DNA from 4 places in the Heyndrickxia faecalis genome. Region 1 is predicted to be linked to each of the others. Evidence: riboswitches for the same ligand, from Rfam matches in the RefSeq annotation. Region 1 holds a riboswitch; each other region holds the start of a gene.
What was found. A riboswitch is a leader RNA that binds a small molecule or an ion and turns the genes downstream of it on or off. The one in region 1 is predicted to bind S-adenosylmethionine.
Positions count from the first base shown of each region.

Region 1 (7,913 bases):
TGATGGGGAAGTGTCAACGGTATTCATTTATAGTTTCAGACAAGGCTTAAAAAGTTCCAAAATGCGAAGCGATCCTCAAAAAAATGTTCACCCCCATTAGAAAATTTGAAACAAAACTGTAATGTCGCTCAAGGGTAGGGATGCTATAATAATAAATGTGCGAATTTCGAGCAATTATGCGAATTCTCGCGCGTGAAAAAAAGAAAAAGTCAAATTTTATGCAGAAAGGCTTTAACGCAGCCTTTTCTTACAGCAAATAACCCACCTGTACGGATCTTTTACAGGGACGGTTGTATGGGTATTGCAAAAATTGGCGTTTTTTGCCGGTGCCGTTGACACATTTTTCATTCCGGCACGTTACATTGAAAAAAAGCTAGGTGAGGAAATGATAGAATTAAAGGACGTCTATAAAAAGTACCCGAACGGCGTCATGGCTGTGAGCGGGTTAAATATAAAAATCAACCAGGGCGAATTTGTTTATATCGTTGGCCCGAGCGGCGCGGGTAAGTCCACGCTCGTCAAACTGATTTACCGCGAAGAAAAGCCGACAGCAGGGACCGTCACTGTAAACGGCATCAATCTTTCAAAACTCCGGGACAAACGAATCCCTTATTTCCGACGGCAGATCGGTGTCGTATTCCAGGATTTTAAGCTGCTACCGACATTGACTGTATATGAAAATATCGCGTTTGCTCTCGAAGTGATCGAGCAGGAACCTTCTTATATCCGGAGCCGCGTCATGGAAGTACTCGACCAGGTCGGGTTGAAAAATAAAGCAAGAATGCTGCCTTCTGAGTTGTCCGGCGGTGAACAGCAGCGGGTTTCCATCGCGCGTTCCATCGTCAACATGCCGAAAGTGGTCATTGCCGACGAGCCGACAGGAAACCTCGACCCGGAAACTTCATGGGACATTATGAAAATCCTCGAAGACATCAACGTAACCGGGACAACGGTTGTCATGGCTACCCATAACCGTGATATTGTAAACACAAACAAGCACCGCGTCATTGCCATTGAAGGCGGGAAAGTGGTGCGCGATGAGCAGCTGGGAGGTTACGGTTATGAAGATTAATACGCTTAAACGCCACTTCCGGGAAAGTTTTAAAAGCCTTGGCCGGAATGGCTGGATGATGTTTGCATCGGCAAGTGCCGTAACGATTACCCTGCTTCTTGTCGGCGTATTTTTCGTGATCATCCTGAACATGAATAAATTTGCTTCCGATATTGAAAACGACGTGGAAATTCGCGTCCATATCGACTTAGCGGCGAAGGCTGCCGACAGGGAAAAACTGGAAAGCGAGATTGAGAGTCTGAATGCCGTCAATTCCGTCAAGTTTTCTTCTAAACAACAGGAACTAAAAGAATTGATTAAAAGAATGGGTGATGACTTTAAACTGTTCCAGCAGGACAACCCATTGTATGACGTATTTATTGTCAAAACAAAGCAGCCGACGGACACGCCAAAAGTTGCGGCGCAAATTCAAAAAATGGACCATGTCGAATCCGTCATTTATGGTAAAGGAAAAGTGGAAAAGCTGTTCCATGTTTTAAGTATCTGCCGCAATGTCGGGCTTGTGTTAATCATTGCCCTGCTGCTTACGGCGATGTTCCTTATCTCAAATACGATTAAAATTACGATTTTTGCCAGAAGAAAAGAAATCGAGATTATGAAACTGGTAGGGGCGACAAACTGGTTTATCCGCTGGCCGTTTCTTCTCGAAGGGCTCTGGCTCGGAATCCTGGGGTCCATTCTGCCGATTGTGCTGATTTCCTTCGGCTATTACTCTGTTTATAAAATCGTAGAGCCGAAGCTGCAAAACAATATTATCCATATGCTTGATATCAGCCCGTTCATTTACGGCGTAGACGGCCTGCTGCTTGTACTTGGCGTCTGCATTGGAATCTGGGGCAGTTCGATGTCGATCCGCCGTTATTTGAAAGTGTAACGGGAACGGCCGGGATGCATTCCACTCCCGTCCGCCTGATTTTTTATTCTATACCCTTTCTGTTCATTTTAAAACACAGGAAAAACGGGGCGTTGCGTCCCCGGATACATAAAACAAAAACATTTTGCTTTGAGGGGGAAAAAGATGAAGAAGCGTTCCATTCTGCCTGCTGCCGTTGTGTTCACGCTCAGCTTGGGCGGCATGCTTGGCTACCAGTCCAATGCTGCTGCGGCCGGCGATTTGCAGCAGAAAAAAAGCGAGATTGAGAGTAAACTTTCCAATGTCGAATCAGAGATGAACAAAAAAGAAAACCAGATTTCCGACATTCAAGACAAGCAGGCTTCTCTCGGCGGCCAGCTTGAGGCCATTGAATCGAAAATTCAATCGGCGAACAAAAAAATCAGCGAGCAGGAACAGAATATCAGCACAACGAAAGACCAGATTGCTGATTTGAAGAAAAATATCGCTGAAATCAAAAAGCGGATTGAAGACCGGAACGCTATTTTAAAAGATCGCGCCCGTGCCATGCAGAAAAACGGCGGCGGTTCGGTCAATTATTTGGATGTTTTTCTTGAAGCGAAAAGCGTTGGTGATTTTATTGACCGCTTTTCAGCAGTGAAGACATTGGTTGAAGCAGACCGGCAAATTTTGGAAGAACAGAAAAAAGATGAACAGGATTTAAAGGACAAACAGGCTTCAGTGGAAAAGAAACTGTCCGATTTGGAATCGATGCTGTCTGATTTACAATCATTAAAAGACAGTCTGAAACAGGATGAGAGCGAGAAATCGGCATTAATCAAAAAGCTGGAAAAACAAAAAGACAGCCTTAAAGAAGAGAAAATGTCGCTGAGTGAACAAAAGAGCATCCTGGCTGACCAAAAAGCTTCCATTGAAAAAGCCATTGCGTTTGCGAAAAAGCAAGCGGAGGAAGAAAGAAAGGCTGCAGCAAAAGCAGATGCAGCAGCAAAGGCACAAACGAATGCAGGATCAACAGGATCAGCAGGATCAAACGCAGGGACAACCCGCTCTGCATCGGTCAAGTCAAGTTCCGGGAGCCATTCCGGCGGATCCCTTCCGCAAGTATCTTCCGGGTCCTTTACGCGACCGGCATCCGGATATATTTCATCTGAATTCGGCGGGCGTTCCGGCGGGTTCCATCCGGGCATTGACATTGCCAACAGCATCGGGACACCGGTTGTCGCTGCAGCCGACGGTGTCGTGTTCAGGGCGTACCACTCTTCTTCATACGGGAATTGCGTCATGATCACCCACTATATTAACGGGAAGTTGTACACAACCGTTTATGCCCATTTGAGCTCGTACAGCGTCAGCACCGGGCAGCACGTCAGCAAAGGGCAGCAGATCGGAGCAATGGGAAATACCGGGGAATCAACAGGACCGCATCTTCACTTTGAAATTTATAACGGCCGCTGGACACCACCGCCACATACCGGTGCCCAAAACCCGAGAAACTATGTTAACTTTTAATAAGGACGAAAAAAAGAACCGTATCCATTGGTGCGGTTCTTTTTGCATGCAATGGCAGGGAAAGTGCTGTACGATAGGTAAGGCGCAAATATTATGGTATGATACAATTGTTATTTTTGCTGCGCAAACATATCCTATATCAATTCCAAAACACTTCACCGTGTTCCCGGATACCGGCCGGGAACAAACCTCAAGCAGGAACAAAGGGTGTACGAAAAGGAGAACGCAATGATTATAACGGTACTACTGGTTATCTTGTTTCTTTTGAATTTTATTCTGGCGGGAACCGTTATTTTCCTGGAACGGCGAGATGTCGGCGCAACTTGGGCATGGCTTTTGGTGCTATTATTCCTGCCGATTGCCGGCTTTATCCTGTATTTGGTATTCGGGCAAAATTTAAGCCGCCGGAAAATTTTTGACTGGAAGGTACAGGAGAAGATCGGCATTAAAGAAATTTCCCAGCAGCAAATTGAACTGCTGCGCGAAAACCGGTTTCCGTTTCATGATGAGCGGACAATCCAGTACAAGGATCTCGTTTATATGCTGCTGATGAATGACGGGGCAATCCTTTCCCAGGACAATCACGTCGATATATTTACAGACGGCAGGAAAAAATTCGAGGCTTTATTTGAAGACATCCGGAATGCAAAAGACAGTATTCATCTTGTATATTATATTTTCCGGAATGACCGCCTCGGCCATGAATTGATTGAACTGCTGTCGCAAAAAGCAAGAGAAGGCGTAAAGGTGCGGCTGCTTTATGATGATATGGGGTCGCGGATGCTGTTCCGCCGCAAATTTTTCCGGCCGCTTGTTGTTGCTGGTGGGGAAGTGGCGTCCTTTTTTCCTGCCCGGATCCCGCTCGTCAATTTGCGCGTCAATTTCAGGAATCACCGGAAATTGGCGATTATTGATGGGCAGATCGGATATATCGGCGGTTTTAATGTCGGGGATGAGTATCTTGGCCTGAATAAGAAATTCGGTTACTGGCGGGATACGCATCTACGGATTGTAGGGAGTGCTGTTTATGCCATGCAGACCCGCTTTATTTTGGACTGGAATCAGGCGTCACCGCATGATGTAAGAGATGAAGAACGTTATTTCCCGGTCATCCCATCGCAGGGTGAAACCGATATCCAAATCGTCTCAAGCGGCCCCGATTCTGAATGGGAGCAGATTAAAAACAGCTATATTAAAATGATCAATTCCGCCAAAAAATATATTTATTTGCAAACACCGTATTTTATTCCGGATGACAGCCTCCTGAATGCGCTGACGCTTGCCGCCTTATCCGGAGTGGATGTTCGGATTATGATTCCAAATAAACCGGATCATATGTTTGTCTATTGGGCGACGCTTTCCAACATCGGCCAGCTGTTAAAAACGGGCGTCAAAGTGTACATTTATCAAAAAGGGTTCATCCATGCGAAAATGATTGTCGTAGACGGGAAAATTGCTTCCGTTGGGACGGCCAATATCGATGTGCGCAGTTTCCGTCTCAATTTTGAAGTGAACGCCGTGCTGTACGACCGTGAGCTTTCCGGCACACTTGCCGGCGTTTTCCGGGACGATATGGCCGAATCAACCGAATTAACGCTCCATGATTACCAGAACCGGCCGCTTTATGTGCGGTTTAAAGAGTCCATTTCCCGGCTATTGTCGCCAATATTGTAGAAGAAAAAGAAAATTTTTTCAAAAAAAGGTTGACGGTTTGCCATTGTTCTTCTATAATCTTAAACAATAAGTCATTCAAAATTGAATTATGAAAAGAAACTCTTATCGAGAGCGGCGGAGGGACTAGGCCCTGCGAAGCCCGGCAACCTTCAGGCATTTGCCTGAAAAGGTGCTAATTCCTACAGACATGCGTCTGAAAGATAAGGGAGGAACTTACATACATTGTAACCCTCTTCCCTTACGAAGAGGGTTTTTTCATTTCCTCTTCCATCTTTCACGAAAAAATTTTAAAAAATCAGGAGGCTTTAAAATGACACAACCATCATTCCAACCGGAAACTTTATTGTTGCACGGCGGCCAGGAACCGGACCCGGCGACAGGATCGCGCGCCGTACCGGTATACCGGACGACTTCTTACGTTTTTCCGGATACAGAACATGCGGAGGGCGTCTTCAATTTATCAAAAGAAGGTTTCATTTATTCCCGTCTCGGCAATCCGACTGTGGATGTTTTTGAAAAACGTGTTGCTGCACTGGAAGGCGGAACAGCGGCTGTCGGTTTATCATCCGGCGCATCGGCCATTGCCTTTTCCATTTTGAACATCGTGCGTGCGGGTGATGACATCGTATCCGCCAGCAATCTTTACGGCGGCACCTATAATTTGTTTGCTGTGACATTGCCGAAATACGGCATTAACGTCAAGTTTGTGGACGGGTCCGACCCTGAAGCGTTCCGCCAGGCGATCACCCCGAAAACAAAAGCATTGTACGCGGAAATTATCGGCAACCCAAGCCTGCAGGTGCTCGACGTGGAAAAAGTGGCGGAAGTGGCCCATGAAAACGGTATTCCTTTGATTGTCGACAACACGTTTGCTTCTCCGTATGGTGCGAATCCGATCAAATGGGGCGCGGACGTGGTTGTCCATTCGGCGACAAAATGGATCGGCGGGCACGGAACGGCGATCGGCGGTGTTGCCGTTGACGGCGGGTGTTTTGACTGGAACACAGACAAATTCCCGGACTTTAGCGAACCGGATCCGAGCTATCACGGCTTGCGCTACGGCGTCGACACGGCACAGGCTGCGTTCGCCACAAAACTTCGCGTTCAGCTTTTGCGCGACTTCGGGCCTGCTTTAAGCCCGGACAACGCCTTTTTATTCCTGCAAGGGCTTGAAACGCTGCATCTGCGTGTGGAAAGGCATAACGAAAATGCATTGAAAGTCGCGGAATTTCTGAAAAACCATCCAGATGTTGCTTGGGTCAATTACCCGGGCCTTGAAGACCATCCGTCCCATGAGCTGGCGCAAAAATATTTGAACGGCGGTTACGGCTCCATTGTCAACTTTGGTGTGAAAGGCGGCCGGGAAACAGGAAGACGCGTGATCGACAATATTAAGCTGTGGTCGCATGTAGCGAATGTCGGCGACGCGAAATCGCTGATCATCCACCCGGCAACGACTACGCATTCGCAGCTGAGCGATGAAGAACTGGAAAAATCAGGGGTCACAGGCGATTTGATCCGCCTGTCCGTCGGGCTTGAAGCCGTCGAAGATTTGACAGCCGACCTCGATCAGGCCATTACAAAAGCAACAGCCGTTACAGCCCGGTAAAAGCGGGGAGCGGGTCCGGCAGATTCGTGCGAAGGCCGCCATGCGAATGCCAACAGGCGATCCGGAAAACTTATACGATGTTCTGGGCTGATCCCATTGAACAATGTTGCGGCCCGGACGGTCTGCATACCTGATCCAGATCGGGAGCTTCTGGATACCGGCTGCACCGAATACTGTCGGACCGCTTGACCGTTTTAAATGAACAAAACGCTTCAGAGGCGAAAGAGCGCTAGATGTAGGGAGGAGTTTGGATAATGAGAGTGATTAAAGCAGCGCTGCTCGGCTTTGGGACGGTCGGCCAGGGCGTGTACGAAGCGGTCCGGACCCACCGGGAGCAGCTGAAAGAAAAGCTGCATGCCGAGGTAGAGATTGCAGCGGTTCTGATCAAAAACCCCCGAAAAAAGCGGAACATTGACAGTTCTGTACTCGTTACGACGGACTTCCGGGAAGTTCTCGCCATTCCCGGCCTTGAAGTCGTGTTTGAAGCGATTATCGGGGAAGAACCAGGCTTTTCTTACTGTTTACAAGCGATTGAAAAAGGCTGCCACGTCATTACTGCCAATAAAGTCATGTTTGCACGATATGGGAATGTGTTGCTTGAAAAAGCGAAAGAAAAAGGCGTGTTTGTCGGTTACGAAGCGACAACTGCAGGCGGCATCCCTGTGATTCGGACGATTTCCCAGCAGCTTCAGGTTAATGATATCCAGCGTGTACAGGCGATTTTAAACGGCACATCCAATTTTGTTTTATCGGCCATGCGCGAAAAACATCTTCCGTTTGAAGAAGCGTTGGAAATTGCCAGGCAGCACGGCTATGCAGAAGCTGACCCGGGCAATGATGTAAAAGGGCAGGACGCCTTTTGCAAGCTGATGATCCTGAGTCGGCTCGTATTCGGAACCCAGCCGGACTGGGAGAAAGTAGAAGTTGAAGGCATAGGCGGCCTCTCGCTTGCGGATATTGAAAGAGCGGATCGGCAGGGACTCCGTTATAAGCATATTGCGGACATATACCGTGATGGCGGTACGCTGAAAGCATCCGTTAAGCCTGTCCTTGTCCCTCCCGAACACGCCCTTTATGCGGTGGAAGGCGTCAACAATGCCATCACGATTTACGGCAGCCTGATCGGAAAAATTACCCTTACAGGTCCGGGTGCCGGAAAATTTCCGACGGCAAGCGCCATGATTGAAGACTTTGCG
Region 1 covers NZ_CP158453.1:2,721,591-2,729,503, reverse strand. Annotated here, with positions in the region: gene ftsE (cell division ATP-binding protein FtsE) at 386-1,072, shown strand; gene ftsX (permease-like cell division protein FtsX) at 1,062-1,946, shown strand; gene ABR335_RS13290 (murein hydrolase activator EnvC family protein) at 2,091-3,434, shown strand; gene cls (cardiolipin synthase) at 3,663-5,108, shown strand; SAM riboswitch class I at 5,208-5,315, shown strand; gene ABR335_RS13280 (O-acetylhomoserine aminocarboxypropyltransferase/cysteine synthase family protein) at 5,419-6,717, shown strand; gene ABR335_RS13275 (homoserine dehydrogenase) at 6,972-7,913, shown strand, end outside.

Region 2 (7,913 bases), 1.5 Mb from region 1:
AATCATGAACACACCGGCTCCCTGGTCGGCTTTTTTAATCGCTTCAAAAATCTGGTCCGGCGTCGGCGAGGTAAACACTTCACCGCAAACCGCCGCAGACAGCATCCCTTCCCCGACAAAACCGGCGTGGCTCGGTTCATGCCCGCTGCCGCCGCCGCTAATGAGCGCTACTTTTCCTTCATCCCGGAAAGTACGATAAATGACGCCTGTCCCTTCCAATCGTTCTACTGTTCCTTCATGGGCGTACACAAATCCATCCAGCATCTCATCGACAACTTTTCCAGGGTCGTTTATAATTTTCTTCATGGCGTATCCCTCCGCATCCTTATGTTCTTTTTTTGCCCGGCACAACACCTTCTAAAACACCACTTTTATTATACCGCTTCCATCGTGAAAAAAAATCATTTTTCATGCCATGCCAGCAATCACGGATGTCAATTGTTTCAATCATATCTGAGATTGTTTTCGATCACTTTTTTATATAGGGCTTGTTGAACGAATCCAATGCTGAGTTTGTACCCAATTTGTCAGTAAGCTCTAGAAGAAGCCATTTTTGAAAATGCGTGATTCTGTCTTTTCTATACGTTGATTCAGCTTTTCCCTGGATTTTTTATAAAACCCTTGTATTAAATTTTTGCCAAAGCTGTCAGCATCCTTGCCAAATTTAGGAATTTTGCTTATTTAGCAAGCCCTATATATAAGCTGAACTAAACATTATTACTTCTTTATGTGTTGCCAAAAGCAATGTCTATCCTGATCGTAATTGATTTTGGCACGAAAAACTTAAGTTCATTTTATATGCTTTTTAGTACTTTTATGCATATGTGCACACACGCGGTAAAGTATTAAAAATTTTTGTTGACTATAATCTGAATGTTTTATATAATCATACGCAAACAGACAAGCATCGGCGCTTATCCGGCAGCGTCAGCAGCGAGGTCAAAACAAAATGGGGGCTTCCAATAATGAAAGATTTCTTTAGCAAACTGTTAAACGGAATGAGCATAGGCATTGTCGTTTCTCTGATCCCAAACGCCTTACTCGGGGAGATATTGAAACTGATTATCCCGCATGCGCCTTATTTGCAGCATGTTGTGGATGCAACCGTTATCATCATGAGCATGCTCCCTGTATTGATTGGCGTTATGGTCGGCATTACCTTTCAATTGACACCGATCCAAATTGCAAGTGTCGGCATTGCCGCAATGGTTGGGAGCGGCGCGATCCAGAAAACGGCTGCCGGCGCATTTGCTTTAAACGGGATCGGGATTGTCATCAATACAGGGATTACAGCGGCATTGGCGGTTTTATTCGTCAAGTGGGTCGGAACAAGGTTAAAGGCTTATTCCATCCTCCTGGTCCCGACATTGAGTATTTTAATACCGGGCATGATCGGACTTGCAATTTTGCCATTTATTAAAGCGGCTACCGGGCTGGTCGGCGTCGGGGTGGCACATGTGACAAGCATGCAGCCTGTCGTAATGGGCGCCATTATTGCCGTCATTTTTTGCCTGATTATTTTATCGCCGATTTCAACAGTCGGCGTAGCAACCGTTATTATGCTTTCAGGTGTCAGTTCAGGGGCGGCAAATCTTGGCATTTGTGCCGCCGGGGTCGGGCTTGCCATCGCCAGCTATAAAGCCAACTCGCTCGGTACCGCCCTTGCCCATGTACTTGGCTCGCCGAAAATTCAGATGCGAAACTTCTTTATGAAACCGAAAATTGCTTTCCCGATGCTCATCACTGCTGCCGTTCTCGGTGCGCTTGCCGGCGTCTTTCATATTCAGGGCACGCCTTACAGTGCAGGATTCGGGTTGTCGGGCTTAGTCGGCCCGCTCAATTTCATGCATCTTGCTGAAGGCGGCTGGACTGCGAAAAATATTGCCATTATGCTGAGCACTTTCTTTGTGCTGCCGTTTATCTTAAATGTCGGATTCATTTATGTTTTTTCAAAAAAATTAAAGATGATCAAATCAGAAGACTATCAGCTTAATTTCGAATAGCAAAAAACACTGCAGCCCTCCGGATCAGGGTTGCAGTGTTTTTTTCATCGGACGGAAATTCCGGAACTTCGGAGGATCGGCCGGCGCGATATAGCAGCATGAGAGAGTTACGTTTGTGCAAAATGAAATCGAACGCCTTCACTAGCTTCTGCTCCCCGGCATCATAAAGGCGGATATATAAATAATGGAGAAGGGTAAAATGTTCTTCCGCCCCTCGCATGAACATACTCGAAGTTCAATTTGGGTATACCAAAACGAAAATAGGTTAATTTAGCCTTAATCCAAATATTTTTTGGCAGACCATCGTGGCCATGCTGGACAACAAGCACCTTTCATGCCGGCCGTTATTTTCTGTGCTATATTTGAACATACAATGGACTCACCAAAGACAGGAGTGTAAAAGAATGAACACAGTCATTGAAACGATTCTCAATCACCGGTCGATCCGCCATTATGAAGACCGACCGCTATCTGATGAACAAATCCGCCTGATTGTGGAATCCGCGCAGGCAGCCGCCACTTCTCATTTTGTCCAGGCCTATACGATTCTCGGCATTCAGGATCCCGGGCGGAAGCAAAAGCTAGCAGAACTGACCGGGAACCGACATGTCGGAACATGCGGCCATCTGCTCATTTTCTGTGCCGATCTCCATAAACATGAACTTGCGGCACAAATGGAAGGCGTAGAGGCGCAAGATACACTTGAGACAACGGAAAAATTTATGGTCGCGCTTATCGACACGGCACTGGCCGCGCAAAATGCCGCGCTCGCTGCGGAATCGATGGGGCTTGGCATTTGTTATGTCGGAGGCTTGCGCAACCGGCTGCCGGAAGTGGCCGAACTTTTGAAAATTCCGCAATATGTCCTTCCGCTATTTGCGATGACAATTGGCTATCCGGCCGATCCGTCTGCGAAAAAACCACGCATGGCGGCTGAGCACGTTTATTTCGAAGATGAATACCCGGCTGATGAACGTCTTTTGCGCGATCTGAAGGAATACAATGAAACGGTTTCGCAATATTATACAAAACGCACAAACGGAAAAAGGAACGATACCTGGACAGGCCAAATGGCACAATTTTTTAAAGAACCGTCGCGCGTTTTTATGAAGGAATTTGTAGAACGACAAGGGTTTGATAAAAAGTAAGCTGAATAGGGGATCCGTCCGCGCATTTTCCTCTTCTTTCGGCCCATCGCGGAGCACAAGTTAAATAGAACGACATGTTCAAATATGGATATTCAGCGCTTCGGCAACCATCCCGGGACACATATTAAACAGAACGGCGAGATACTACGATGAGTGGTGTCCCGCCGTTTTTTGCATTTTGCTTTGGTGTGAAATGAGGGTGGATCTGTCATCCGGCGATTCCATTTTTTTGTATATCAATATTCCTTTTTTTCTGCTAAAATAGAATAAATGCTTTAGCACTGAAAAGCGTTTATCTAAAACAGAAAAGTGAGATTGATAGAAATGGAGAAAAACAAACATCATTTGCAAAAAGGCTTATCACCAAGGCATGTCCAGTTCATCGCATTGGCCGGGATGATCGGAACCGGCATTTTTAAAGGCAGCTCCGATACCGTCAGCCTTGCCGGCCCGAGTGTTGCCGTTTCTTACCTGATCGGCGGCGCACTTTTATTCATTGTCATGTCAGCACTTGGGGAAATGGCGCTCGTCCACCCCGGCTTAAACGTCCAAAATCTGATCCACAAAGCATTCGGCAGCCGGGTTTCTTTCATTATTGGCTGGCTGTACTGGATCAACTGGGTCATTGTTACAGTTGTGGAACTGCTTGCAGCCGGGAGCTTCCTGCAATTCTGGGTTCCCCAAGCGCCATTGTGGCTACTCAGTTTGCTCTGTGCTGCTTTCGTGGTCGGCATCAATTTAATTGAAGTGAAGTACTACGGCGAATTTGAATTTTGGATTGCCGGCATTAAAATTATCACGTTGATCGTTTTTATCCTGCTTGGTGCTCTGATTTTATTCGGTTTATTCCCCGGGACATCTTCCACGGTGTCTAACTATACCGCGCACGGCGGTTTTTTCCCGAACGGGCTTCACGGTACGTTCAGCGCTTTTCTGATCGTTATGTTTTCATACGGCGGCGCGGAACTAATCGGCGTTACCGTTTCGGAAACGAAAGACAGCGAAAAAGTGCTGCCGCGTGTCATTAAACAGACCGTTGTCCGTGTCATGCTTTTTTATATTTTGCCAATCCTGATCATTTGCGGCATTATCCCATGGAACCAGGTTTCTTCCGTGGAAAGCCCGTTTGTGCAGGTATTCAGCCGCACCGGGATCCCTGCTGCCGCCCATGTGATGAATTTTGTGCTCTTAACGGCCGTTCTTTCTGCCGCCAATTCCGGTATTTATGCCACTTCGCGCACACTGTTTAACATGGCGCAGTCCGGAGAAGCGCCGCGCGCCTTTTTAAAAATTTCCCGGAAAGGCGTCCCGCTCACCAGTATTTTGCTGACCTCGCTGTTTATTTTAGCCGGCGTGATTCTGGCCTATCTTACGCCGGATGAGGTCATCAGCTATTTGATGACCATCCCGGGATTTACCGTCGTCCTTGTCTGGATCGCCATCTGTGCAGCCGAACTGCGGCTCCGGAAGTCGTATGCAAAATTGCCTTCCTTCCGTGTAAAAGGGTATCCTTTCATGGTCTGGATTGCGCTGCTTGCACTCTCGGGCATTTTCCTGTCCTTTTTGCTGGGCGGCGGCAATCCGATTGGAACAAGCGTCTGCCTCGCTATTTTAATCGTGCTGGTCGTCCTGTCACTGAGAATCAAAGGAAAGGAATAGGCTCCAGCAGGCTGTGTTGATAAAACCGGTTCACTTGGGCAGGGAAAGGACAGAAATCAACTGTGCGATAAGCGGGCACAAACAAGCGGGGTTGATTAAACCGTTTTCTGGGCGGGAAGGGGGCAGGCACGGGTGTGCAGCTCGTACAAACTGCCAGAATGGGACGGCCTGCTAACCCGTTTGGACTCTTTTTCGTTTTGTGAAGCAAATGAAAGCGGCCATGATGCCCCGCCTGATCCTGATGACCTGCTTTTTAAAACCAATCCAGCGTAAAGAAAAAAACTCCCGACAGAGCGTGATCTGATGGGAAGTTTTTTTCTTTATCCCCCCATTCGTATAAATCCGATAAAAAAACTTGAAATAATTATATTGACTTCCATTTATTTTCTGATAAAATTTTAAACAACAACATAACTTATCAAGAGCGACGGAGGGATCTGGCCCTATGAAGTCCGGCAACCTGCAGCGAGCAGCAAGGTGCCAATTCCAGCAAAATGGGTACCATTTTGGAAGATAAGCGCTTATCCTTTACTCGCTGTCTTTCCGTAAAAATGGCGGAAAGATTTTTTATTTCTGCAAGGCCGGCCGTTTGAACCAGGATAGGCCCTGATGCGTATAATTCCTCTACATCAGGATGAATCAAATTTATGGATGAAGAAAGCGGGGAACATGAACATGCAAAAATTAATTGTCTTAGCACTTGTCGGCCTTGCCGCGCAATTGGTGGATGGATCTCTTGGAATGGGTTACGGGGTGACTTCAACCTCACTTTTGCTAGCTTTCGGGATTGCGCCGGCTGTCGCGTCAGCTTCTGTGCATTTGGCGGAAGTTTTTACAACGGCGGCTTCCGGAGTTTCACATATGAAATTTGGGAATGTCGATAAAGGGATCATTTGGAAACTGGTTGTACCTGGAGCTGTCGGCGCCTTTCTCGGGGCAACCGTGCTTAGCCATCTTCCTGCAAGCACATTAAAACCGTACATTTCTATTTTTCTGATCGCCCTTGGCCTCTATATTCTTACCCGGTTTCTGTTCAATACGCGCGGGGCGTCGAAAGTCAAAAAGCAAACCAGGTCAAACATATTTTTTATCCCACTTGGCTTTGTCGCAGGATTTTTTGATGCAACGGGGGGCGGCGGCTGGGGCCCTATCGCCACACCGGCTTTGCTGTCCAGAAATGACATCGAACCGCGGAAAGTGATCGGCTCGGTGGATACTAGTGAATTTGCTGTATCCTTGGCATCAAGCATCGGTTTCCTCTTATCCCTCGGCGCTATGCAAATTAACTGGATTTGGACGATCGCCCTCATGCTTGGCGGCCTGATCGCCGCGCCGATTGCAGCCTATCTGGTTAAAATCCTGCCGGCTCATTTGCTGGCTGTCATTGTCAGCGGCATGATTGTGTTCAGCAACGTGCAAACTTTATTAAAAATGGCGGGCGCCGGTAGCGGCTGGTACGGCGTTACCTATACAGCCATTGCGGCAATATGGGCCATCCTCATTTTCTATACAATCAGAAGACACAAACGGGCAGTTGCCAGCGCCAGCGTAAGCGTCACAGAATAAGGAATGTTTTCGGGCAAGGGATCCATTGCCCGGATTGTTTTTACCCAAACAAATTTTGGCAAAGAATGAACATAGACGCTTCTATTTGAAGGAACAGTGCCTTTTTTGCTCGCTTCCTTAATGTAGAGGCGCTCTATGTTAAGAAACAACGTCTTTTTACCGCGCTTCCTTTACGTAGACGACCTCTATGTTAAGAAACAACATCTTTTTACCGAACTTTCTTAACGTAGACGGCCTCTATGTTAAGGAACAATGTCTTTTTACCTCGCTTCCTTAATGTAGACGCACTCTATGTTAAGAAACAACGTCTTTTTTGCTTGCTTCCTTTACGTAGACGGGCTCTATGTTAAGAAACAGCACCTTTTTCGCTCGCTTCCTTTACGTAGACGGGCTCTATGTTAAGGAACAACGCCTTTTGACCTCGCTTCCTCAACATAGACGGCCTCTATGTTAAGGAACAACACCTTTTTTGCTCGATTCCTTAACATAACCGGCCATGTCGCTACCACACAGCACCAGCAAAAATTATCCATCATAACTTTTTTCGAGATAGCACGCCTAAGTGAAGGCAGCCGCAACTCTTTTAGTGACAAACAAAAAGCGTTCTGCATGAAGATCGATCAGAAATTTTTTGCGGATCCAAACATAGCTTAGCCCCTGCCACATATATATCATTTAAATAGAGGCAAAAAACATGGCTTAACCCGCGCCCCGTCCGGTTTGCAACCCCTGTTTATGCCGCTGTCCGCCATGCCCGCTATCCCTCCCCCGTCGGCGAAGTGTTTTATGTTTAAAATGTAAAACCTGTTTTGCTATAATTATATTTACTGGTATTTTCCATTTTTTGAACGGAAAGAACGGTGTGTCTATGAAAACATTGATTTCGTCGCTGCAGTGGATGGCATTTATGATCGCCGGGTCGATCGCGGCCCCGATTGCGATTGCGGATGCTTTCCATTTCAGTGCGGGTGAGACTGCCCTGTTTGTGCAGCGGACGCTTTTTGTGCTCGGGATCGGCGGACTTTTGCAAGGCATTTTCGGCCACAGAATGCCGATCAATGAAGGGCCGGCCGGGCTGTGGTGGAGCGTGTTTGCCATTTATGCAGGGCTTGTCGGCAGCTTGTACAGTTCAAGCACTGAATCTCTGCAATATTTGGCAGGCGCACTGATTGTAACCGGCATCTTTTTCTTTCTACTCGCTTTTACCGGCTTTGTGGACCAATTAAATAAACTGTTTACGCCGGTAGTAACATTTATCTATTTGCTGCTTTTGGTGCTGCAGTTGAGCGGCTCTTTTATGAAAGGGATGCTCGGCATTACGGGTGCCCATCAGGAAGTCCGGCCGCTTGTTGCCGTTTTGAGCCTTGTCACCGTATTGCTTACATTCTATTTTGGCCATGTAAAGAAACCGTGGGTCAAGCAATATTCGATCATGCTCGGCTTGATTTGTGGCTGGATTTTGTTCGCGCTTTTCGGTGAAGCACCGGCTATTACATTTGGGGAAAGCTGGTTCTCTCTTCCCGCTGTGTTTGATTTT
Region 2 covers NZ_CP158453.1:722,002-729,914, reverse strand. Annotated here, with positions in the region: gene dhaK (dihydroxyacetone kinase subunit DhaK) at 1-306, opposite strand, end outside; gene ABR335_RS03345 (PTS transporter subunit IIC) at 966-2,003, shown strand; gene nfsA (oxygen-insensitive NADPH nitroreductase) at 2,408-3,151, shown strand; gene ABR335_RS03335 (amino acid permease) at 3,476-4,810, shown strand; SAM riboswitch class I at 5,223-5,330, shown strand; gene ABR335_RS03330 (sulfite exporter TauE/SafE family protein) at 5,420-6,376, shown strand; gene ABR335_RS03325 (purine/pyrimidine permease) at 7,245-7,913, shown strand, end outside.
Region 2: another riboswitch for S-adenosylmethionine. It lies ahead of ABR335_RS03330 (sulfite exporter TauE/SafE family protein); the one in region 1 lies ahead of ABR335_RS13280 (O-acetylhomoserine aminocarboxypropyltransferase/cysteine synthase family protein).

Region 3 (7,913 bases), 600 kb from region 1:
GCCTGGCCATTGCCCGCACTTGCTACGAAACGATTCTCGAAAACGGCGTAAAAGCAGTGGAAGCCGTGAAAAACAAAGTGCCAACCCGGGCGGTGCAGGATACCATTGAAGCGACCATCTATTTGAGCGGTGTCGGTGCGGAATCCGGCGGTCTTGCCGCAGCACACGCCATCCATAACGGCATGACAGCTGTCCCTGCCCTCCATCGTGCACAGCACGGCGAAAAAGTGACATTTGGCCTGCTCGCACAGCTCGTTCTTGAAAATGCACCGAAAGAAGAGCTTGAAACGGTAATCCGCTTTATCAAAGCAGTTGGCCTGCCGCTGACACTGAAGGACCTCGGCGTTGAAGAATTTGTAGAAGCCGAATGGCGGAAAGTGGCGGAAGATGCCTGTGCCGAGGATGACACAATGGGCAACGAACCATTCCCGGTTACGCCTGAAGATGTGTACAATGCCATTGTTGCCGCCAATGCCATTGCCGAAAAGTACCATGATTAAATCAAAGCAGCATATGTGAATCCATCACAAAAACGACGGGAAAACACGATCGTGTATCCCGCCGTTTTTGTCTATATCATATGAACTTAAGTTAGGACTTGCCGAACAAATCCAATTCTGCGTTTGTGCCCAATTTGTTAGTAATCTCTAGAAAAATTCATCTTTGAAAATGCGATTCTGTCTTCTCTATATATTGAATCCGCTATCAAGCTTTATTCACATAGAGTACGTCTACGTTAAGGAAGCACGGAAAATTGAAGGTCTTTCTTCACATAGAACGCGTCTACGTTAAGATAGCACGAAAAAAGACGACCTTCCTTCACATAGGGCGCGTCTACGTTAAGATAGCATGAAAAATTGACGGCCTTTCTTAACATAGAGCCCATCTACGTTAAGATAGCACGGAAAATCGAAGACCTTCCTTGACATAGGGCGCGTCTATGTTAAGAAAGCGTGGAAAAATGAAGGTCTTTCTTCACTAGGGCGCGTTTCAAGTGCAAACTTTTTTCTGCATTTTTTATAAAACCCTTACATTAAATTTATGCCAAAGCTGTCAGCATCCTTGCCAAATCTAGGAATTTTGCTTATTCAGGAAGCCCTAATTATATATCATGCATTTTCCGGCGCGTACCCGGGGCCCCTTTCCATTTCAAAAGCAGGTCTGAAGCGACACGTAGATTATTGCGGATCCGATAAGACACCAGTCCCAGCTACTTGCTGGTAATCTTCCACCGTTTTCCAGCCCTTGCAGACGTCCACCCATTTTTCGGCCTTCCCGTATGTATACAATTCTTCGCAGGTCAATTCAATTGCCGAGTTGCCGCTCCCGCATGCCGGAAATACGGTCGTGAACCGTTTGAGTGAGACGTCCATATAGACCGGCAAATCTTTTTTCAAACCGAACGGGCAGACGCCGCCGACAGCATGGCCGGTATGCTCAAGCGTTTCTTCCGGTGACAGCATCCGCGCTTTCCCGCCGAATGTATGCCGGAATTTTTTATTGTCGATTTTCGCATCTCCCGCGGTGACAACAAGAAGGGCTTCTTCCTCACCGGTACCCCTGAACGCAAGCGTTTTTGCAATCCGTTCCGGTTCCGTGTCCAGCGCCTCAGCCGCAAGTTCAACCGTCGCGCTTGATGACGGCAGGACGCGCACATCTTCTTCCCGGTCCCACTGCTTAAAATAAGCTTTGACATCTTCCAATGACATATGGCGACACTCCTTTTTGTGAAAATTTTTAACCCCATTGTAACGGAAGCCATTCCGAGTTGCAAACGGACTGGAAAATGGGTTTGCCAAGTTTTTCGCCGGGCACACCGGCTGATTTCCCAAAGCTTCAGCTTCATTCGTCTTTCAACGGGTATTCCCCTGTATGCGGCTGTGAAAGAAAGACAAGATTTCCTGCTGCTTTTCAGGCTGGCGGTATGATTCTCCAAGCAGCTTCTCCAGCCACTCGCTTTTTTCCGATGCAGAAAACTGCGGCTGCTTCAGAAGCTGGCGGCACTCATATAAAAAATCCACATATTGGGCGTAGGTTGTATCATAATGTTCGGATAATTCATTTGCAATTTTGGAAGCCAGTTTTGGGCTTGCCCCGGCTGTAGAAACACTGATGGAAAGCCTGCCCTTTTGGAAAAACGCCGGAAAAGCAAGGTTGCCGTTTCCCGCATGGCCGGCATCGTTCACGAGGGCTTTGGCCGGGGCATGGGCAACAATCCGGCTGTTTGTCTCCGGATCATTTGTCGCTGCAACAACCACATCGGCCTGCCGGATGTCTTCCGGTTCAAACGTTTTCTGTTTCCAAATGAATGCGCGTTGTTGAGCCATAGCCTGCAATTCATCGTTCAGGTGCGGGCTCACGACGGTAACGCATACCCCCGCTTCCTGCAAAAGCCGGAATCTGCGTGCCGCAACTTTTCCACCGCCGATAACAACAGCCTGCTTCCCGTCTAAATCGACCATAACCGGTACCCAAACCATTCCTGATCTCCTTTCCAGTTTATCCATTGCAAAAAGCCCGCCGTTCTCCCTGCTTGGCATGCTCCCATTCCAGCGTTTCCTGGAAAGCCGGAATCGGGCAAGTGCCGGCACGCGTAATAGAAAACACCGGGCCGCGGGCATTTTTCAGACTGCATCGGGCCCAAAAAAGTGCCGGTACGCGCAATGAATGCTGCACCCAGGCATCTTTTAAACTGCATCGCCCCAAAAAGTCCGGGGTGCACAATAAAAAACACCGCAGGCTTGACTGGGTAAAAATCCCGTGATCTCAAATAAAATCCTCTGCGCCCAACGCTTCTTTTGCCCGAACGGCCAATGCATCCGCCATATCCGGATGGCAGCCGAGATACCGTGCTAGCCGGATATCATATCCTTCCCGATGCAGCATGCCCACTTTCTTTTCCAGCGACCGGACGAGCACGCCGGTAAACCAAAGATAAGGGGCCACAACTACCGGGCGCCCGGTTGCGGTCAGCTCCTTCAGCGCATCATCAAAACGGGGCTCAAGCACCGCCAAATAAGCCGTTTTGATCTGCTCTGTCCCCAATTGCGCGCACAACCCGGCAGCAATTTTTGCAAAATCGCACAGTGTTTCCGGGTTGCGGCTGCCGCGTCCAACAAGCAGAATCCAGGCACCCGGAGGCATGCCGGTTTCCAAAATATTTTCTGCCAAAATTTCGATGATCCGGTCCCCGACACCGAGCGGGCGGCCGTACGTAAACACAATATGCGGATAACGCTGTTTCGCTTCCCGGATCGCGCGCGGGATATCCTCATAATAATGCCCGGCACTCAGCAGCAATACCGGCACAACAGCAATGCGCCCTGCGCCGCCCCGGACAAGTGCATCAATCCCTGCCGCAATATCCGGTTCCGCAATTTCCAGATAGCAAATTTCCTGGAGATCCGCATCCACCTGTGCCATTGCTTGCCGGATCGTCGCTGCTGCTTCCCGGGCGGTTTCGGGCACACGGCTGCCATGGCTGACATATAAAACGCCTTGCTTCATACCCGCTCACCCGGTACAGGCCGAAGCAGCGGAAAGCTGTTCAAACCATTTTAACTCTTCGCGCAGTTTTACCACTTCTCCGATGATCAAAAGTGATGGGTTGCGCAGCCCAGCCGCCTTTTTACTTAAATTTCCAAGCGTGCCGACCGCGGTTTCCTGTTTTTCAGTCGTGCCCCAGCGGATTAGTGCAGCCGGCATGTCCGGTGATTTGCCGTGCTTTATCAGTTGCGCACAGATGAGTGGCAGATTTTTCACGCCCATATAAATGCAAAGTGTATCAATTCCCGCATATTTGGACCAATACGCATCAAGATCTTCGCCTTTTTTCGTGACGCCCGCGATAAAAGCAACGGATGTACTGAGCCCGCGGTGGGTGAGCGGAATGCCGGCATAGGCGGGCACAGCGGAACCGGCTGTAATTCCCGGCACGATTTCAAACGGAATATGTTTTTGCACCAGGACTTCCGCTTCCTCCCCGCCTCTACCGAATATAAACGGATCACCGCCCTTTAAACGGACAACCGTTTTTCCTTGGTTAGCAAATTTCACAAGCAGGTGGTTGATCATATCCTGCGTCATCGTATGGGCATCCGGTTTTTTCCCGCAGTAGACAAGTTCTGCATCCGGCCTTGCCTCTTTTAACAGGTCCGGATTCACCAGCCGGTCATATAAAATGACATCCGCTTCCCGGATCAGGCGCAATCCTTTCACTGTAATCAGCTCCGGATCGCCGGGTCCTGCCCCGACTAAATATACTTTTCTCATTTCTTCACCTGCTTTAAACTTAATCGGACTCGTTGTTTTGGTTGATGCGAGCACTTGAACAATCCTAGTCTGGATTGGCTACAAGCGGGCACCTGAAAAAGCTGGCTGCTTTTGCCGCTAGAGCTTGCTGAACGGGTCCAATTCTGCGTTTGTACCCAATTTATCAGCAAGCTCCATCTCAAAATATAAAAGAATCCATCTTCGAAAATGCGATTTTATCTTCTCTATACGCTGAATCAGCTTCCAAGTGCAATTTTTTCCCTGGTTTTTTCATAAAACCGATTTGTATATAAATTTTTGCCGCATCCTTACCAAATCTAGGAATTTTGTAAAATGAACGAAATCTTGTCATGCAGACTGATGCTTACTCTTATTACCTATGTCATTTTATATAGCAGCCTTATTTTTTCTGAACCGTATGCAGCCCGCATTCGGTTTTATTAAAGCCCGCCCATCTTCCCGCTCTTGAGTCGCTGTTTCCGACAGCACGTGTGCACGGGAAGCAGCCGATGCTCGGATATCCCTGGTCGTGCAATTCGTTATATGGAAGATTGTTAGACCGGATATAGTTCCAAACATCATCCCATGTCCAATGAATCAGCGGGCAAATTTTAATCGAATGGAACCTTTCATCTTTATTGACAAAATTCGTTTTTGCCCTTGTCGGCGATTGCTCCCGCCGTAAGCCGGATATCCAGGCCACAGCTCCCTGCAGCGTTTCTTCAAGCGGCTTGATTTTCCGGATATAGCAGCATTGGTCCGGATCCCTTTTCCAAAGGGCAGATCCGTATTGCGCCGCCTGTTCATCAAGCGTAAGCGACGGTTTTTTCATTTGTATATTTAAAGCCGGATATTTCTTTTTCACTTTTTCAATCAATTCGTAAGTCTGCGGAAAGTGCAGGTCGGTATCCAAAAATACGATATCCGCATCTTCTCTGACTTTCGAAATGAGATCAATCAGCACCATTCCTTCTGCGCCGAAACTGCACGCATATACCACTGATTTGCCGTACGTGCCATATGCCCACTGCAAAATTTCCAATGCGCCCTTCGTTTCATCTTCCGGCACGAACGCTGCGAACGGATCCGACGTAAACTGTTCATATGTGAGCCGCGTTTGCTCCACTCTATTCCCTTCTTTCGCATTCGATTACTAAGGATTAAACGACAAAAATCTTCTTACCCTGAAGTAAGAAGATATCCATTCCCGGGAAATCTTCTTATCTTTCAGGCCACCACCTGCAGGAATTGGCACAGTGCCCGTTTCCGGACCTGCTGCCGAGGCTTCACAGGGCCCTTCCCTCCACCTCTCTTGATAAGAAAATAACAACATATAAGCTTGAAGTTTATTGTATACCTTCTTATGCTATTCGTCAACGAAAAATTCTGATAAAGAAAATCAGGCCCATTTTCATGAAAGATGTTTATATGTCCGTTTTTGATCCTCATTGAACGGAAAAAGTTTCCAACCAACCCTTCATTTTTTGGCTAGCTTCCTTGGGCTTTTCTTCAAAATTTTGCTTCTGTACCAGATTGGTCATTCATCTTTAAACTTGCGGATGTCCTCAGTCGTACCAGGCTCAAATCTGCGCTCCATCCCACCCGGATTTCTGCAGCATCTTTTTAAAAAGGAACAACAGCTACCTTTTACCATAGAGGTCTTTCCTTATTATCAAACGAATAAACATAAGGCATCGTAAGAATCAAACAAACCCAAAGAATGACGATTAGTGTTATGAATGCAATTTTTGGAATGCTCAATATCATCAGTCCAAATGATACGAAAAGGCAAAGTAGAGAAAGATAACCAACTTTATTTCGAAACTTCAAACTTGGATATAACTTGGCTGTACAATTTGGACATTCCATGGTTTGGTCAAACTTCCATAGTCTCTTAAAAATATAAATCCACTTAAATTGATGGTTACAATTCAAACATTTTGGCAGGCTCATTAAATTTCACCTTCCTTTTCATTGATTCTAACATAAAATTCAATTTCTTTTTTATATTAACAACTATGGTTTGGAAAAGTCTTCTTTTTCAGTGCGTTTTCCAACCTGCGGGGGTAAACTACATATATCAATTGACACAGACTGAATGAAGGCAAAGTGGGGTGAAAAAATGATTCATTTGGACAAGCATCATGACCCTCGGACAAACGGCATGCTGCTGCGCCAGCTTTCGCGCAGGACAGTCCAGCCGGGCACCCTGGTCCAGGAAAATGAAGCGCTTTTTCAACAGTACTGTCAGCCGGAATTTCACAAACCATTTTCCCTTTCACGGCTGCTGCTGAACCGGCGATATCCGGTTGAACCGTATAAAACGCTTGCAGATCAGAACGGCCTCGTGTACCCGGAATGGAAAAAGATATTGGATCAAGCATACAGCCGGCTGCTGGCTGCGGCGTCCCGTACAGTCAATGTGGCAGATTACGGTGCGGTCGGCGATGGAAAAACCGACTGCACAGTGGCATTCCAAAAAGCATTGGGAAACGGCCGGGTGAAAGTGATCGTACCGGAGGGTGTTTTTCTAGTAAAGGGGCTTAAGCTGCCTTCATGGACATGCCTTTGTGGGAGTGGAAAAGGCGTAACCATCATCAAACTCCATCCGCATGCGCCGAAAAAAACGCGTCTCATCCAAAATGCCCATTTTCACCGCGGCAATCACCATATATCGGTGGAGGGGCTCACGCTCGATTGGAATGTCGAAAGGCTCGGGCAGGAGGAAAGAACGGCGGCAGGAAATAACCGTTCAAGCTGCCTGACTTTTGCGCACGTCACGTTTGGCTGGGTGAAAAATGTGGAGGCGGTGGGGGCCGGCCTACACGGTTTTGATGTATCCTCTGCCCGTTATCATTATTTGGGCGACGGCTTTCTCGCCCCAGGAAGAAGCCGCTATATCTGGCTTGACGGGCTCACGGCAAGCGGATTCGGTGATGACGGGATTACCACCCACCATAGCGACTATTGTTTTATTTCAAATTCTTTCTGTTACAACCCAAGTGGAAGGGCCCACAAAAAAGGGTTTTCCAACTCCAATGGCATTGAGATTGATGACGGCTCGCGCCATGTATGGCTTTGCAATAATGCATCAAGCGGCTGTTTTGGTGGTGTCGAAATCAAAGCCCACCACAATGCATCGGCTGCTTCTCATGTACATTTGTATGGCCATCTTTCTGTCCGCGACAACCGCTCTTTTAACTTCCGGCATATCGGCCACCATAAAGGCAAAGATGCCGACTCGAAAAGCGCGAACCATATTGTGGCGGCCAATCTAGTTTCCGTCGCGCCAGTGTTTACGGATTTATATGAAGGTTCAACGCCGCGCAGCCTCGTTGTTTCCGCTTACCGAAACGTTGTAATTAACGGGCTGACTGCGCTTGGCGACCCGGATTATGATTTCAAGGGAAATCCTGTTGTCGCCATCCAGTACCGCGCAAAAAATGTTATTTTGAAAAATGTAGAAATCAGCGGGTTTCAAAATGCAAAACGGATCAGGGGCAAAGACAAATGCGTACTGCTGTAATGCTTGGATTGTTCATAAATAAAGAGAGAATCTAAGCAAGACTTGCCGAATGAATCGGATAATAGCTTCTTATCCGATTCACCCTGCAAGTCCAGCCTTCATGTTTGCCACCAAT
Region 3 covers NZ_CP158453.1:3,318,147-3,326,059, forward strand. Annotated here, with positions in the region: gene ABR335_RS15770 (glycerol dehydrogenase) at 1-500, shown strand, start outside; gene ABR335_RS15775 (YbaK/EbsC family protein) at 1,179-1,709, opposite strand; gene ABR335_RS15780 (NAD(P)-binding protein) at 1,854-2,507, opposite strand; gene ABR335_RS15785 (sirohydrochlorin chelatase) at 2,767-3,507, opposite strand; gene cobA (uroporphyrinogen-III C-methyltransferase) at 3,514-4,272, opposite strand; gene ABR335_RS15795 (phosphoadenylyl-sulfate reductase) at 4,673-5,398, opposite strand; SAM riboswitch class I at 5,490-5,594, opposite strand; gene ABR335_RS15800 (TIGR04104 family putative zinc finger protein) at 5,920-6,225, opposite strand; gene ABR335_RS15805 (glycosyl hydrolase family 28-related protein) at 6,395-7,798, shown strand.
Region 3: another riboswitch for S-adenosylmethionine. It lies ahead of ABR335_RS15795 (phosphoadenylyl-sulfate reductase); the one in region 1 lies ahead of ABR335_RS13280 (O-acetylhomoserine aminocarboxypropyltransferase/cysteine synthase family protein).

Region 4 (7,913 bases), 1.4 Mb from region 1:
GAGCCGGTTTTCCACAAAATTTTTCGCATAAAGGAAAACATCTTCCCTCTCCGGTTCATTGAAAATTTCATGGTAGCATTTCGGCCATTCTTTGTATAATTTTTCGGACACGGAAGTTTGGTTAAACCAATTCACGACAGCTCCCTTGTCCACAATTTTATCACTTCCGGCCTGCATGACAAGAAACGGGACGTCCGGCAGCCGCACGGTATCCATGTGTGCCTGCCGCATGGCTGCGAGCAGCTCGCGGTACCAGCGGACAGACACTTTTGTCAGCATCAATGAATCGTTGACCGCCTGCATTTGAATATCCTTATTCCGTGTTGCCATTTGCACGGTCAGCGGGCTGTTAAAGCGGAGGCCCGGGGCAATCCGGTTTAACCCGATTGAAAGCAGGCCGAGCAGCTTTGAAGGATACTGGACAAGCCCGAGGCACGGCGAGGAAAGCATAACCCCCGCAATTTTCAGATGTTCCTTCTCAAGCAGCCGGATGACCGCCAGCCCGCCCATGCTGTGGCCGAGGAGAAAAATCGGGAGGTCGAACTGGTATGCTGCCGTCACCCACTCTTTTATCTCTGTTGTATATTCATCAAAGGAATCAATATGCCCCCTTTTTGCTCTCGACGTCATCCCATGGCCGGGAAGATCACCCATCACAACATGATAGCCGCTTGATCTCCACATCTCAATCAGCCAGCTGTAGCGGCGGTGATGTTCCATCGCGCCATGGACCATGACGATGACTGCTTTTGGGTTTTCATCTGCTTCCCATTTCCACATGTTCCTGCCTCCTTCAAAACCTGCGAAACCATCCTGCTTTTATTTTACCCATAATCCTTCTGTTCTGAAAAACATATGCCATTTTTAATCCGATTTATTCACAATTTGTTCCCAATTCTTTAAGATAAAAGAAAAGATCAAAAAAGGAGGGTACGAATATGATCTATGCTTACAATGGAAAAACCCCTTTGATTGCGCCGACCGCTTATATCGCAGACAATGTGGCCATTACGGGGGACGTTGAAATCGGCGGCCAGTCCGGCATCTGGTTCGGGACCGTCATCCGCGGCGATGTCGCACCGGTAAAAATTGGGCAAAAAGTGAATGTCCAGGATAACTGCGTCCTGCACGAAAGCCCGCAAACGCCGCTCATACTGGAAGATGAAGTGACGGTCGGCCACCAGGTAATTTTACATAGCTGCCATGTCCGGACAAAAGCTTTGATCGGCATGGGTTCAATTATCCTTGACGGCGCCGAAATCGGGGAGGGCGCTTTTATTGGCGCCGGCAGCCTTGTCACGCCCGGGAAAAAGATTCCGCCGCATACGCTTGCATTCGGCCGCCCGGCAAAAGTGATCCGCGCGCTTACCGAAAAAGATATCCAGGATATGCGCCGCATCGTCCGTGAATATGCTGAAAAAGCGCAATACTATAAAAATGCCGCCGGGCGCTGACAAAGGTTAACGGCGGGCACCGGCAGCCGCATTGTTTTAAGCCGCAAACAGGCGAAAAAAGCATGATAAAAATAGGGCCATACTGCTAACCGGGTTTAAAAACCGCCGCGATGCAAAGCTTGCGGGCATGTGCGAAAAAAAGCGTTATACGATAAAGGGCCTGCCCCCGTTTCCGATTGATTACGGAAGCGGGGCCAGACCCCCCTTTTTTCTGTTACAACGAAGCGCCGGCAAGCCGCCCTTGTGCTCCTTTTTGAAAATCGTACTTGTCTTCCATATACACGGCATGCCACAGCATGAAAATCAGCACGGTCCAGATTTTCCGGCTGTAATCCAGCTTGCCTGCACAATGGTCTTCCAGCAGTTTTAATACATATTGTTTGTTGATGATGTCGTCCGTCGGGCTCGTTTTGATGATCTCTACCGCCCAATCATGCATTTCATCTTTCAGCCAGTGGCGGATCGGAACCGGGAACCCGAGTTTTTTCCGGTTCAGCACATGGTCTGGCACGATGCCTTCCACTGCTTTTCGCAAAATATACTTCGTTGTGTTATGGGACGTTTTTAAGCCCGCCGGAATTTGTGAAGCGACCCGGAACACTTCTTTATCCAAAAACGGCACACGCAGTTCAAGCGAATGGGCCATCGTCATCCGGTCCGCCTTCAGCAAAATATCGCCGCGCATCCACGTATGGATATCGATATATTGCATCCGGTCAACCGGGTCGTAGCCTTTCGTTTCATCGTACAGCGGCTTTGTGATATCGCGGTAGTCAAGGCTGTTGTTATAAGTCAACAGCAAGTCGCGTTTTTCTTCTTCCGTGTACATTTTCGCATTGCCGATATAACGGTCTTCCATTGGCGTGACACCGCGTTCGATAAAGCTCTTTCCTTTTACCCCTTCCGGCAGCACTTTCGCCAAAGCCTTCAAAATTGATTTTCCGGCAGCCGGAATTTTATCAAAAACTTCAAGCGACTGCGGTTCACGGTAAATATTATAGCCGCCGAACAATTCATCCGCGCCTTCGCCGGACAGAACAACGGTCACATGCTTTCTTGCTTCACGCGCCACAAAATAAAGGGGTACACAAGCAGGATCTGCGAGCGGATCGTCCATATGCCAAATAATTTTTGGCAGTTCTTTCATATATTCCTCCGGCGTGATCACATAGCTGATATTTTCAACACCGAGTTTTTCCGCCGTTTCTTTGGCAACATCAATCTCGCTGTAGCCATCGCGTTCGAAGCCGACGGAAAATGTTTTAATGCCCGGGTGGAACTGTTTTGCAATCGATGCCGTAATCGAGGAATCGATCCCACCCGACAGGAATGCGCCAACCGGTACATCGCTGCGCATATGGACTTTCACCGAATCAATCATTACGTCACGCACTTCTTGAATAAATTCGTCCTCGCTTTTATGAACCGGGTGGAAGGATGCTTTCCAATATCGTTTGATTTCCATCGGTTTGCCAATTTTTTTCACAAAATAATGGCCCGGTTCAAGTTTCCGGATGTCTTTTGTCATGGTGAAAGGTTCGGGCACAAATTGGTAGGTTAAATAATATTGGACAGCATCATAATTCAGTTCTGGTTTTTCCATGGCAAGCAAAATGCTTTTCTTTTCAGAACCGAAATACATTTTATCGCCGTCTTCATAATAGAAGAACGGTTTAATGCCGAACGGGTCACGCGCGCCGCAAAGCGTTTGTTCCTGCTTATCCCAGATCGCAAACCCGAACATCCCGCGCAGACGTCCGATTGCTTTTTCGCCGTAACGGCTGTACATGGCAAGAATGACTTCCGTATCCGAATTCGTTTCGAATGTCATCCCTTCTTTTAGCAGTTCTTCACGCAATTCCACATAGTTATAAATTTCGCCATTAAAAATAATCCAGTACCGTTCGTTTTCGTATGTTAAAGGCTGGTGCCCCGCCTCGATATCGATAATGCTCAGGCGCCTGAAACCGAACTGGATATGCTCGTCTTCATAAAAGCCTTCATCATCCGGGCCGCGGTGCTCAATCATATGATTCATCTGTTTAAACCGTTGCCTGTCTTCGTCTGATAATGTAACGGGATGGTCATGGACGCAGCCAATAAATCCGCACATGTAAAAAGTCACCTACTTCATTTCGATATACTCTATTGTAAATTTATTTCTTTAAAAAACAAATGCATTTCCGCCAAAATTTGACGGCCAAATTCTGCACATGTAATATAGTTTAGCATGTTTTCCGCCAGTTTGCAGGGTTTTTGTTAAAAATGAGGCAAACAGGATTCCTTATTCCCGCCGTTTTATGAAAAAGAGCGGCCTGTATACCAGGCGCGCTCTTTTTCATATTATTTTCCGATATGATTGCGGGCGAATTCGTTCAACGCCCCGGCTTTGTCCGTTTTTTCCCAAGGCACATCCAAATCATCGCGGCCGAAATGCCCGTACGCAGCGATCTGCCTGTAAATCGGACGGCGCAAGTCGAGCATTTTGATAATGCCGGCCGGGCGCAGGTCAAAATGAGCTTCGACCGCCTCGATCAGCACTTTTTCCGGCACTTTTCCGGTCCCAAACGTATCGATGGAAATAGAAACGGGCTTCGCCACCCCGATCGCATACGCAAGCTGTACCTCGCATTTTTCCGCAAGGCCTGCCGCAACAATATTTTTCGCAACATAGCGGGCGGCATAAGCAGCGGAACGGTCCACTTTCGTCGGGTCTTTCCCGGAAAATGCGCCGCCGCCGTGACGGGCATAGCCGCCGTAAGTGTCGACAATGATTTTGCGGCCGGTCAGCCCCGCATCCCCTTGAGGGCCGCCGATAACAAAGCGGCCGGTCGGATTAATCAAATACTTTGTATCCGCATCGAGCAAGTGTGCCGGCACAACCGGTTCAATGACGTATTTTTTCATATCTTCCTGGATTTGTCCGGCGCTGATGTCAGGATCATGCTGCGTTGAAATGACAATCGTATCAATCCGGGCAGGCTGGTTGTTCTCGTCATATTCAACTGTCACCTGTGTCTTTGCATCCGGGCGCAAATACGGGATCACTTCTTGTTTGCGGAGTTCAGCAAGACGGCGGGCAAGCTTGTGGGCAAGCGAAATGGGAAGCGGCATCAGCTCTTCTGTCTCATTGCAGGCAAACCCGAACATCAGGCCCTGGTCGCCGGCTCCGATTGCCTCAATCTCTTCGTCGCTCATCCCGCCTTCGCGGGCTTCCAAAGCCTGGTTAACGCCGCGCGCAATATCTTCGGACTGTTCGTCAATCGATGTCAGCACCGCGCAGGTTTCCGCATCAAACCCGTATTTCGCGCGCGTATAGCCGATCTCTTTAATGGTCTTGCGCACCACTTTCGGAATATCCACATATGTATTGGTGGAAATTTCCCCCGTGACGAGCACAAGCCCTGTCGTGACGGAAGTTTCACAGGCAACGCGGGCATTCGGGTCTTTTTCTAAAATGGCATCCAAAATGGCATCGGAAATCTGGTCGCAAATTTTGTCCGGATGGCCTTCCGTCACCGATTCCGATGTGAACAAATGCCGTCCTTTTAACATCCGCTTTTCCTCCTTATATGGTTACATATTGGAAACGGTACTCATACCCTAAACTCGATTCATTTCATGTACAAAGCCAAAAATAAAAACCTTCCCCATTCATCATGAGTGGAAAGGTTTTGACTTCAATCAATCGCGCCTTTCACTCTTATCGTTCAAGGAAACATTCCTTGCTGCAGGTTAGCACCTTTGCCTGGAAGTCAAGCGGCAGCTGCGTTGCGAGCGCATTGCCTGTTCCAGAGGCGGGTTGCTGGGTTTCATCGGGCCCGTCCCTCCACCAGCTCGGGATAAGAGTATCCGTTCAAAGTAAAATCATACGCAATTTAGCAGGCGCTGTCAATGATTTTTTCGCCCTTCTCCCCTTTGTCCTCTGCATTTTTCCCGGAAAAAAGTATGTAATAAACGGATGAATATGTTATACTGATATCGTTTAAAGTGAAATAAGTTATTCAAAGGGGCGGTTTATGAAAATGGATCTGATTGGCGCTTCTGACGATTTAAAGTTTTTGTTGTCGGGGGAAAACGTACGCATGCAGCTTTCCGTGCCACAATTAATGGAAAAAATTATCGAACGGAAAGAAGCTGTACTGACAACGGAAGGGGCCATTTCTGCAGCAACAGGAAAATATACAGGAAGGTCACCGAAAGATAAATTTATTGTCGTCGACTCCGAATCAAAAGACCGTGTCGACTGGGGCAAAATCAACCAGCCGGTTTCTCCCGGCGTGTTCAACAGGCTTTATGAAAAAATGGTCCGGCATTTAAAAGGGAAAGACGAAATTTTTGTGTTTAAAGGTTTTGCGGGTGCCGATCCAAAAAGCCGCCTTCCGATCCAGACCGTGAATGAGTTCGCCTGGCATAATTTATTCGCGCATCAATTGTTTATCCGGCCGGATGCGGAGGAGCTCTATCAACACGATGCGCAATTTACGATTCTTTCCGCGCCGCTGTTTAAGGCAGACCCGGCGCTTGACGGCACGCATTCCGAAGCGTTCATCATGATTTCACTTGAACGCCGGATAATTTTGATCGGCGGGACGGAATATGCAGGCGAAATGAAAAAAAGCATTTTTTCCATCATGAATTACTTGCTGCCGCAAAAAGGCATCCTTCCCATGCACTGCTCCGCCAATACTGGGAAAAACGGCGATACGGCCCTGTTTTTCGGCTTGTCCGGGACCGGGAAAACGACGCTTTCCGCCGATCCGGAGCGCGCACTTATAGGGGACGATGAGCACGGCTGGTCCGACAGCGGTGTCTTCAATATTGAAGGCGGATGCTATGCAAAGTGCATCGGGCTTACGGAAGAAAAAGAACCACAAATTTACCAGGCGATCCGTTTTGGGACCGTACTTGAAAATGTGGTCGTAGATCCGGTGTCCCGCAAACCGCAATATGACAACAATGCACTGACGGAAAATACAAGGGCTGCTTACCCGATTGAAAACATCGGCAATATTGCCCGCTCCGGCATGGCCGGCCATCCGTCAACCATTATATTCCTGACGGCCGATGCATCCGGTGTCCTGCCGCCGATCAGCAGGCTGACAAAAGAGCAGGCCATGTACCATTTCTTAAGCGGTTACACTTCTAAACTGGCCGGTACCGAACGCGGCGTCACGCGCCCGGAAGCCGTGTTCTCCACTTGCTTCGGCGCGCCGTTTTTGCCGCTTGAGCCCGCCGTTTATGCGGAAATGCTCGGCGAGAAAGTTGACAGGCACAACGTCCAGGTATTTCTTGTCAATACCGGCTGGACAGGCGGCCCGTACGGAACCGGTTCCCGCATGAAATTAAGCGATACGCGGGCCATGGTCCGGGCTGCGATAAACGGCAAACTGAAAGATACCGAAACACGGCAGGATGATATTTTCGGGCTACACATCCCGGTTCATATTGAAGGGGTGTCAGATGACGTCCTTTATCCGGCAGATACATGGACGGACAAGCAGGCTTACCGTGAAAAAGCGTTCGAACTTGCAGCCCGGTTCAAAGAAAATTTCCGGCAATTTTCGGTGCCGGATGACATTGAAAAACTCGGCGGCCCGCTTATATAAGCATAAACGGGAGCCCGCATTTTAAATTAAAATGAGACTCCAATTAAATTGTGGTATGCTCATTTCTGTAAAAGCGGAAACGCTGCAGCAACCCAAAAGGTTACGGCGAGTACCAAGGGTCTGCTCATTTAAGCAAAAGCGGAAACCCAGTTAAAACCAGGTGCTTGTCTGGACGGCGCTGATTCCTTCCTGCACTGCCCATTGATGGTGGGCACCGGCCATTTTTTCCACAGCCTCGTGAAGGTTGAGCCATTCCAAGTTATGGCTTCCTTTGCGGGGCTGTTCCCATTTTCCTAAATAAAACAGGCCTTCATCCATGGACCGCGCGCCCGTTTCCTGTGCCGCTTTGCCTAAAAAGCCCGCGATTTCAAGTTCCGCGCCGACTGTCCGCATCAGGCAGGCAAGTTCAGACTCCCCGCGGCTGATTTCCCCACCCGGCAGCCTGTAGCCGCTGCCCGATGGCACCACCCCGACTTTTTCTTTTTTCGCATCAAAAATGACGGCATATGCGCCGCAAGCTTTTTTGTAGTCCGTTTCCATCTTTGGACTTCTCCTCCTTTTTCAAGCAAATGCGGAAGGCCGGCCCTTTACCTCAAGTATTCGATTCTGGCGGGAGTAGCTGCCAGCCTTTTTAAATCGCTGCGACCAGTTCTCTTTTCCAGTTTTAGAAGCCGGCCTCTCTTCCGATTAGTATTTTCAATCCTGCCCATTTCATCCCGAAGAACCAGGCTGGCGGCACACTTGCAAGACGTGTTGCGTTCGCCAATATTCCTGTCCACACCGGTCTAGGCCCAGTTGAAAAATTTTAGCAGTTCCATTCACCAATACTCCGGCACCACTCCCGCCGGAT
Region 4 covers NZ_CP158453.1:1,285,652-1,293,564, reverse strand. Annotated here, with positions in the region: gene ABR335_RS06105 (alpha/beta hydrolase) at 1-780, opposite strand, end outside; gene ABR335_RS06100 (gamma carbonic anhydrase) at 939-1,454, shown strand; gene asnB (asparagine synthase (glutamine-hydrolyzing)) at 1,669-3,567, opposite strand; gene metK (methionine adenosyltransferase) at 3,798-5,009, opposite strand; SAM riboswitch class I at 5,155-5,303, opposite strand; gene pckA (phosphoenolpyruvate carboxykinase (ATP)) at 5,474-7,063, shown strand; gene ABR335_RS06080 (DNA mismatch repair protein MutT) at 7,214-7,603, opposite strand.
Region 4: another riboswitch for S-adenosylmethionine. It lies ahead of metK (methionine adenosyltransferase); the one in region 1 lies ahead of ABR335_RS13280 (O-acetylhomoserine aminocarboxypropyltransferase/cysteine synthase family protein).